2 regions of the Neobacillus phoenicis genome follow, and region 1 is predicted to be linked to the other one. Evidence: predicted binding sites of a transcription regulator. Region 1 holds the regulator's gene; the other holds the start of a gene.
The links. Region 1 encodes Rex, which represses fermentation and respiration genes when NADH is low (regulators of the CRP and FNR family bind a similar motif). Its sites were predicted from a motif close to TTGTGAAATATTTCACAA; they were not measured.
Positions count from the first base shown of each region.

Region 2: a site for Rex is predicted at 2,725-2,742, ahead of AA0X95_RS13345 (cytochrome c oxidase subunit II). Genes of this name have one in related genera too.

Region 1 is NZ_CP154847.1:226,157-230,588, reverse strand. It holds gene AA0X95_RS01065 (ABC-F family ATP-binding cassette domain-containing protein) at 1-1,573, opposite strand, end outside; gene moaC (cyclic pyranopterin monophosphate synthase MoaC) at 1,742-2,239, shown strand; gene AA0X95_RS01055 (redox-sensing transcriptional repressor Rex) at 2,274-2,927, shown strand; gene AA0X95_RS01050 (YhbD family protein) at 3,055-3,678, shown strand; gene AA0X95_RS01045 (polymer-forming cytoskeletal protein) at 3,691-4,410, shown strand; gene AA0X95_RS01040 (cytoplasmic protein) at 4,426-4,432, shown strand, end outside.
Region 2 is NZ_CP154847.1:2,574,442-2,578,873, reverse strand. It holds gene AA0X95_RS13365 (ABC transporter ATP-binding protein) at 1-85, opposite strand, end outside; gene AA0X95_RS13360 (ABC transporter permease) at 60-1,091, opposite strand; gene AA0X95_RS13355 (ABC transporter substrate binding protein) at 1,215-2,213, opposite strand; gene AA0X95_RS13350 (hypothetical protein) at 2,453-2,581, opposite strand; gene AA0X95_RS13345 (cytochrome c oxidase subunit II) at 2,837-3,373, shown strand; gene AA0X95_RS13340 (cbb3-type cytochrome c oxidase subunit I) at 3,375-4,432, shown strand, end outside.

The DNA.
Region 1 (4,432 bases):
CAAGATACTCCATGCTGCCATGTCTGCTTAATTCCAATACCTTAGTGGCAATCCGGTTAATAAAATATCGGTCATGGGATACAAACAAAATGGTACCAGGATAGTCAATCAGTGCATTCTCAAGGACTTCCTTACTATCAAGGTCCAGGTGGTTTGTTGGCTCGTCAAGAATGAGTACATTGGCCTTTTCTAGCATCAGCTTGGCAAGTGCTAACCGAGCCTTCTCCCCGCCGCTAAGAGTGGAGACTATTTTTAACACATCGTCACCAGAGAATAAGAAGTTTCCAAGAACGGTTCGGATTTCTTTTTCACTTTTCAACGGATAGTCATCCCAAAGCTCATTTAATACACGCTTATTAGAGGTTAATTCCGCCTGTTCCTGATCGTAATAGCCAATGGAAAGGTTTGTTCCATAATAGATGGTGCCGGCAAGGGCAGGGAGCTTCTTAATAATCGTTTTTAGAAGCGTAGACTTACCAATTCCATTTGGGCCCACAAGAGCAATACTTTCCCCTTTAAAAGCCCGGAACGAAATCGCCTCAGATACCTTCTCTCCATCATAACCCACCGCAAGAGAATCGACCGTTAGTACATCATTCCCGGTTTGTCTTTCAATTTCAAAAGAGAAAGTGGCAGACTTTTCATCACCAAGAGGCCGGTCCATTAAGTCCATTTTCTCCAGCTTTTTTCGACGGCTTTGCGCTCGTTTGGTGGTGGAGGCTCTCGCTAGATTCCGTTGGATAAAATCCTGTAAATTAGCAACCTCTTGCTGTTGTTTTTCATAAAGCTTCAAATCTCGCTCATAATTGGCCGCTTTTTGTTCAAGGTAAGAACTATAGTTACCCGGAAACTTTTGGATTTGCTTGCGGGATACTTCATAGACCTGATTCACGACTTTATCTAAGAAGTAGCGGTCATGAGAGACGATTAAAATCGCGCCATCGTAGCCCTGTAAATATTGTTCCAGCCATGAAAGGGTATCAATATCTAAATGGTTGGTAGGCTCGTCCAATATTAATATATCAGGTTTGGTTAGCAGCAATTTCCCTAAGGCGAGCCGGGTTTTTTGACCACCGCTTAAACTAGCAATCATGAGAGAATGATCCTGGAAGTTTAAACCGTGCAGAACCGAACGAATGTCAGCTTCAAACTGGTATCCGCCCTGCTCCTTGAATTTTACCTGAAGGGTATCATATTCTTTCAGCACCCGTTCGTACTTGCTTGGGTCTTCAAACACAGAAGGATCGGCCATTTGTTCTTCCAGTTTGCGGAGCGATTTTTCCATGATTTGAAGTGGCTCAAATACGGTTAACATTTCGTCCCAAATGGTCAATTTGGATTCTAATCCAGTGTTCTGGGCTAAATACCCGATGGTTACTTCTTTTGGTTTGATGATCTCGCCGCCATCATGAGACAAATGTCCGGCAATAATCTTTAATAAAGTCGATTTTCCGGCACCGTTACGGCCAACAAGGGCCACTCGGTCTCTCGTTTGTAATTCTAGCTTTATATTCGATAAAATAAGGTCAGCACCATAATATTTTTGTAATTGATTCACTTGCAATAAAATCATTTTATTCACCTCTATTACTTAGGACTAGTGTACCGTATAAGCGGAATGACAGCAATAACTCGGACTCTTCTAGGTGCTGTTCTTATAAAAAATCTAGTGATTCGTTCAAAGTTTCACACACATAAAAGGAAAAATAGTGTATTATTTTTTGATAGGAGGATTTTTTATATGGCCGAATTTACGCATTTTAATGAAGAAGGCAGAGCAAAGATGGTCGATGTCAGTGACAAGCCCGAAACAGCACGTACTGCTCTTGCTCATTCTAGCATAACCGTAAGTAAAGAGATTTTTGATAAAATAACCAATCATGAGATGAAAAAGGGCGATGTATTAGCTGTTGCCCAGGTTGCTGCTGTGATGGCGGCAAAAAAAACATGGGATCTCATTCCAATGTGTCATCCCATTCCACTGACAGGTGTGAATATTTCTTTTGCATGGGAAGAGGATCAAACAGGAAACTTTCAATTACATATTGAGGCAGCGGTGAAAACTAAGGGGAATACAGGTGTGGAAATGGAAGCGCTCACAGCTGCATCTGCTTGTGCGTTAACCGTTTATGACATGTGTAAGGCAGTTGATAAAGGGATGGTTATTGGACCAACCTATTTAGTGGAAAAAACAGGCGGTAAAAACGGTGATTTTAGAAGAAATGAACAGGTTAAATAAGAGTTAAAAAACCATTCATGGGGTGTGGGAGAATATGAGTAACGAAACGATGAAAATACCACAGGCGACAGCGAAACGGCTGCCCCTCTATTATCGATTTTTAAAGAACCTGCATACTTCCGGCAAACAAAGAGTTTCATCTGCAGAGTTAAGTGAAGCGGTAAAGGTAGACTCGGCAACGATTCGCCGTGACTTTTCCTATTTTGGGGCATTAGGTAAAAAGGGGTATGGCTATAATGTTAACTATTTGTTAACCTTTTTCCGGAAAACGCTGGATCAGGATGAATTAACGAAGGTTGCATTAATTGGGGTTGGTAATTTAGGGACTGCCTTTTTAAATTATAACTTTTTAAAAAATAACAACACGAAGATCGAGGTCGCTTTTGATGTCGACCCGGAAAAAATGGGAACCATGATTCGTGAAGTTCCGGTTCATCATATGGATGATTTGGAGAAGGTATTAGAAAATAGTGATATTCAGGTGGCTATTTTGACGGTCCCTGCTCCTGTTGCCCAAATGATAACGGACCGACTTGTAAAAGCAGAGGTCAAAGGGATTTTGAACTTTACGCCCGCTCGGTTAAATGTACCAGCGTCGATTCGGGTTCACCATATTGACTTGGCAGTGGAACTGCAATCATTGGTTTACTTTTTAAAGCACTATCCGACAGTGGATATAGAAGAATAGAACAGGGGAAGGCCTTTTACGATGATTTAATCGTAGGAGGTCTTTTTTTTTACAAAAATAGGTAAGTCACAGCTTTACAAACGTAACAGTGTTATGTTACATTGATAAATAGAAAGGGGTTTTTATCATGAGCGAGGAGTTAATCTCAAAAAAAGACCTATTAGAATTAGCTGGAATTTCGTATGGGCAGCTATATAGATGGAAGCGAAAGGACCTTATTCCAGAAGACTGGTTCATCCGTAAATCAACCTTTACTGGACAGGAGACCTTTTTTCCAAAAGAGAAGATTCTAGAAAGAATCAATAAAATCCAAACAATGAAAGAAAATTTATCGCTAGATGAACTGGCAGACATGTTTTCACCGAATATTTCTGATTTGCAGCTAGGAAAAGATGAGTTAGTAAAACGTAACATTGTTTCATCAACTGTCATGGATTTTTACCTTGAGAATGAAAAAGGAAGCCTTACCTTTACGATTACTAGAATGCTCGAGGTATACGTGCTTGAGAAGCTGCTGCAATCTGGTGAGATTAATCAAGATGAAGGAAAGATGCTGCTTCAGGTGCTAAAAGAGCATGCGGCTTTAATCAAACAAAAAAGCTGTGAATTAGTGATAACAAGGAAGCTTGGGGTGTCATCATGTCTTTTGCTTATTAACGCAGAAGCCATGCATATGGATCTGGGGACGAAAATGGTTGTGCAGCTCTCACTGATGTCGTGTATGGAAGAGATCAAAGCAAAATTATTATAAAGGAGAATATACATGGATATGAAGGAAAGAGGAGACTTAGTCATCAATGGCTTCGGTGCTTCCAATGGCGGGACGTTTCGCCAGGTCATTGTCAATGGATTCGGTACGGTTAACAGTGATGTTGATTGCGTTGAGTTTGAAAGTAATGGTTTCGGGACTGTGGATGGGAATGTGACAAGTGAACAGGCCAAAATAAACGGTAAAGCAAAGGTCAAGGGAACGATTGAATCCCAACACTTATCGATAGATGGAACGGCAAAGATTGATGAAAATCTATATGTGAAAAAATTAAAGGTTTCTGGCAAGGCATCTGTTGGTGGAAAAGTGAAAAGTGAAGAAATCAAAATTAATGGAGTGTTAAGGGTAGAGGGAGATTGTGAGGCGGAGATTTTTAAAGCAGATTCTCAATTTGCTATTGGCGGATTATTAAATGCCGAACAAATTACGATCCAACTTCATGGCCCATGCAAGGCAAAGGAAATCGGCGGAGAAACAATATTGGTGAAACATAGAGGTTCTTTTTTTGAAAGTCTTATTAAACCGCTGTTTTCCACTCAGCTGGAAGTGGAATTTATTGAAGGGGACAAAATTGAACTAGAGAATACCATTGCCAAGGTTGTACGGGGAAATCAGGTAAAGATTGGGCGGAATTGCCAAATTGGTGTCGTAGAGTACCGGGAAGATTTTTCACAACATAAAAATGCTGTAGTCAAAGAAAGTATAAAAGTGTAATTGGGGGGTAGGACAATGGAGA
Region 2 (4,432 bases), 2.3 Mb from region 1:
GAGTAAGGTTAATATGGTCAATGGCAATTTTTTCATCGGGTGTTCCCTCATTAAAGATTTTATGAATCTGACTTAAGTGCAGCATGATTTTCCCCCTTTGCCACTGCGGGTGACTGTACGATGTTAATTCTTTCGTTTCGTCTCTTCGCTTTCCGCTTTCTCTCTCTTGAACCTTCTATAATTTTCGGTGCAGTTAATGCAATAATAACAATGAGTGCAGTAATTAGCTTCATATCTCCCGGATCTAAGAATTCAACTCGTAAAGCTAAGGTAACGACAATCCGATATATAATCGATCCCCCAATAACTGCGAGTGTAGTTCTCGCAATCGTCCTTGTACCAAATAAAGCTTCACCGATTATTACCGATGCTAATCCAATGACAATCATTCCTATTCCCATTCCAACATCCGCAAAACCACCTTGTTGGGCAATAAGTGCACCTGAGAATGCAACTAAAGCATTAGACAGGCCTAATCCAAGAACAACAAGAAGGTTGGTATTGGCTGAAAGGCTTCGAATCATTCGTTTATTATCACCTGTTGCCCTTACAGCAAGACCAATTTCTGTTTGTAAGAATACATCCGTTAAGAATTTAATCAACAAGGTAACAATAATCATAAAAATCAATATCCCCCATGTTTCAGGAAGACTATCACCTAGACCAATCAGTGACAAAATACTATTAAATAATGAATCAATCCCAGTCTTTTCAAATAAACTACTTATTTTTGTAAAAGCCGTATCCGTATTTAATAATGGTATATTTGAACGACCCATAATTCTAAGGTTAATAGAATAAAGAGCAATCATCATAAGGATACCTGAAAGCAGGTTATTAATTCTTCCAAATGTATGTAAAAGGCCTGTCATGCAGCCTGCTGCAAATCCGGCAAATAAAGCCATAATTGTCGCTAAAAACGGATTTGTTCCATTTGCGATCATGACAGCCGAAATCGCTGCTCCCGTTACAAAACTTCCATCCACTGTTAAATCAGGAAAATCTAAAATGCGAAAGGAAAGATAGACGCCCAGCGCCATAATCGCATAGATGATACCTGCCTCAAAAGATCCAAATATGGCTGTAAACATTGAAATCATCCCTTCTTTATGGCTATTTTTTATTTACATAAAAAAACACCATTTCTTTACTAACCTATGTATAAATCAAGGAGAGAACAACAAAATGTTCTCCTCCTTGAAATAGTGTCAATCTTATTTTCCTTCGTAAAACTCTCCTAGCTTCTTCCAATCATCATTAACCTTTAATCCTTGTGCTTCTGCAGCAGACTTATTAATAACAAGTTTTAAACTGCTTGGAAGTTCAACTGGTATTTCAGATGGCTTTTTCTTTCCGGATAAAATTTCTGCTGCCATTAAACCAGATTGATAGCCAAGATCAAAGTAACTAAAACCACTTGCAGCAACGGCACCTTTTTTCATCGAATCCAGTTCACCCACGAACAATGGAATCTTTTTGCTATTTGCAATCGATATAACAGAATCAAGGGCAGTAACAACCGTATTATCTGTTGGTATGTAGATTGCATCCACACGCCCTACAAGAGATTCAGCAGCCTGTTTTACTTCTGCAGTAGTAGACACGGAAACTTCTACAAGTTTTGCTCCCTTCGCTTCTGCCAGCTTCTTCACTTCTTTCACCTGAACAACAGAATTTTGTTCTCCTGAGTTGTAGATGACTCCTACCTTTTTGGCTTTCACTTCTTCTGTAATAAAGTTAATTGTTTTTTTCGTTGCATCAGGATGGTTATCAGTGGTACCGGTAATATTTTTACCTGGTTTATCAAATGCTTCTACTAATCCCGCTCCTACAGGGTCTGTTACAGAAGTGAAAATGATAGGAATTTCCTTCGTCGCATTCAATGCGGCTGTCGCACTCGGAGTAGCATTTGCAAAAATTAAATCAACTTTATCTCCAACAAAGTTATTGGCAATGGTTTGGGTGTTATTCATATCTGCTTGTGCATTTTGTTCATCGAATTTAGCTTTTATCCCCTTGTCCTTCAATGCTTTTTTAAAGCCTTCTGTTGCAGCATCTAAAGATGGATGAGGAGCAAACTGGGTAATGCCAATTTTAAATTCTTTCTCTGCCCCACCCTTTCCAGCTTCTCCTGAGGATTCCTTACTGCCACAACCCGCAAGCATCAGCATTCCTGCTAATGCAAAGGAAAATGCTCGAACTTTTTTCTTCATTTAGATCCCCCTTAATGTCGTTAATATTAATTTTCTAAAAATTTTTTATATTAAAAATTATTCTAGTATTTTTTTTGAACAAAAGCAATAGAAATACGAAAAATATTTTTTCACTTTAAAGCGGCATACCAAGTTAGTGCGAACATTTTTGAGTTGAAAACAAAAAATGCCTTCTATCTAAATAGAAGGCTTTAGTGAATATATATAAGATTATGAGTGGAGTAACAAAAATATGTGTATTACCAATCGCGAGTATTCTCAAGTAATTGATCAATCTCAACAGTGTGTACTTTGTATCCATTTTTCTCAGATGTTAGACCCGAAGTAGCTTCTAGTAATTTGTCGATATCAATAATAACGATTCCCATATCTAACCTCCATAGAATTTTGTTTTGAACCTATCAATGGTCCCTTTACCAAAGGATTCGTCTTTTCTCTATTAAACATGGGGGTCGTTTTCTAAAAAAACAAAACTCCCTATGAATAAGTTTTTTTAAAGATTACTAGTAAGGTATGATAAATTTCACTATTTTTTCACAAAAAGGGGTTTACAATGGGATTTGGAATCAGACAAGTAGTTGGGGGACTTCTTGTTTGATATTCATATAACGGGAGGGGTTTTTATGTACCAATCTATTGCGTGGTATGCTACCTTATTTTTCGTTTTCCTATTAGCACTTGCTTTTTCTTTTGTGTACGGGGAATCGAGAAAATTTAAAGAGTATGGACCAATTCAAGAAAAAGGCTACAAGATACGTAAGTTCTACTTTCTTGGGTTACTAGCTTTAATGGGTTTTGCTTCAGCGATGTCACTAAGCAAACTTCCTTACCATGATCAGCATGCACATGCTGAGGAGAATGGTAAAGTTGTTGATGTGACAGGTATGCAGTTTAGCTGGAATTTAAGCAATGAAGACTTTGTAGTTGGAGAGCCTATACAGTTTCGTGTGACAAGTAAAGATGTAACACATGGTTTTGGACTTTATGATAGTGATCTTAAGCTAATCGGACAAACACAAGCTATGCCAGATTATACTAATACTGTTTCGATTACATTTGAAAAGCCAGGAACATATAAAATCCTATGCTTAGAGTATTGCAGTACGGGTCATCATGTGATGATGAAGGATATCATCGTTAAACCGAAAGGAGGTAAATAAAATGGAGAATTCGTCTAGAAATTACATTAAAAAAGGCGTGTCATTATCCTTATTAGTCACCTCGGTCATACTGGTACTTATGATGACTTTTGGCGTCATGATGTTATTAAATCAAGGAAATGTATTTGAAATTTCATCACAGTTATTTTATAAAATCATGACAGTACACGGAACGGGAATGGTTGGTATTGCCGCTTTAGGTGGAAGTGCCATCATGTGGTATTTTTTATCAAAGTATATTCGCTTAAATCATAAGGTGTTTTTTGCAAACATGATCTTATCTTTAATCGGTGTCGTAATGATTCTTACAGCCATTTTTGTCTTTAATTTTTCTGATGGTTGGACCTTTCTTTACCCACTTCCATCCTTTTCAGCGAAGATTAATGGAACAACTGGGGCTTTATTATTTCTTTTTGGTCTATTAATTTTAGGTGTTGGATATTTGGTCATGTATTTTTACTTAGCCGCTAAACTCATAAAAGAATACGGAGGTTTAGGAAAATCACTAGGTTGGGATTATATTTTCAGAGAAAAAAAAGGATACGGACCACCTGCTGCAGTGGTGGCGACAACAATGGTCATAATCGCGAATTCTACTGGCATTCTTGCAGGAGCTACTGCATTGGTAGAATCAATTTTAAATATTTTAAATCCTAATTTCACCTTTGATCCGATGTTAGCCAAGCATCTAACCTATGCTTTCGGTCATATTTTTGCCAATTGCACCATCTATATGGCGGTTATTGCAGTCTATGAAATCTTATCAGAGTATACAGGACGTCCTTGGAAATCAAATAAAGCCTTTTTGATTGCATGGAACTTCTCAACGTTATTCACATTAATGATATATACTCATCATTTGTTAATGGATTTTGCAGTACCAAAATGGATGTTAATCATCGGTCAAGTTTTTTCATATGCAAATGGTTTACCAGTAATGGTCGTTACCGCATATGGTGCGTTAATGATCGTATTTCGATCTGCTGTTAAATGGGATTTTGCATCTAGTATGATGTTTTTAGCAATGTTTGGATGGGTTGCTGGTGCGGTTCCTGCCAT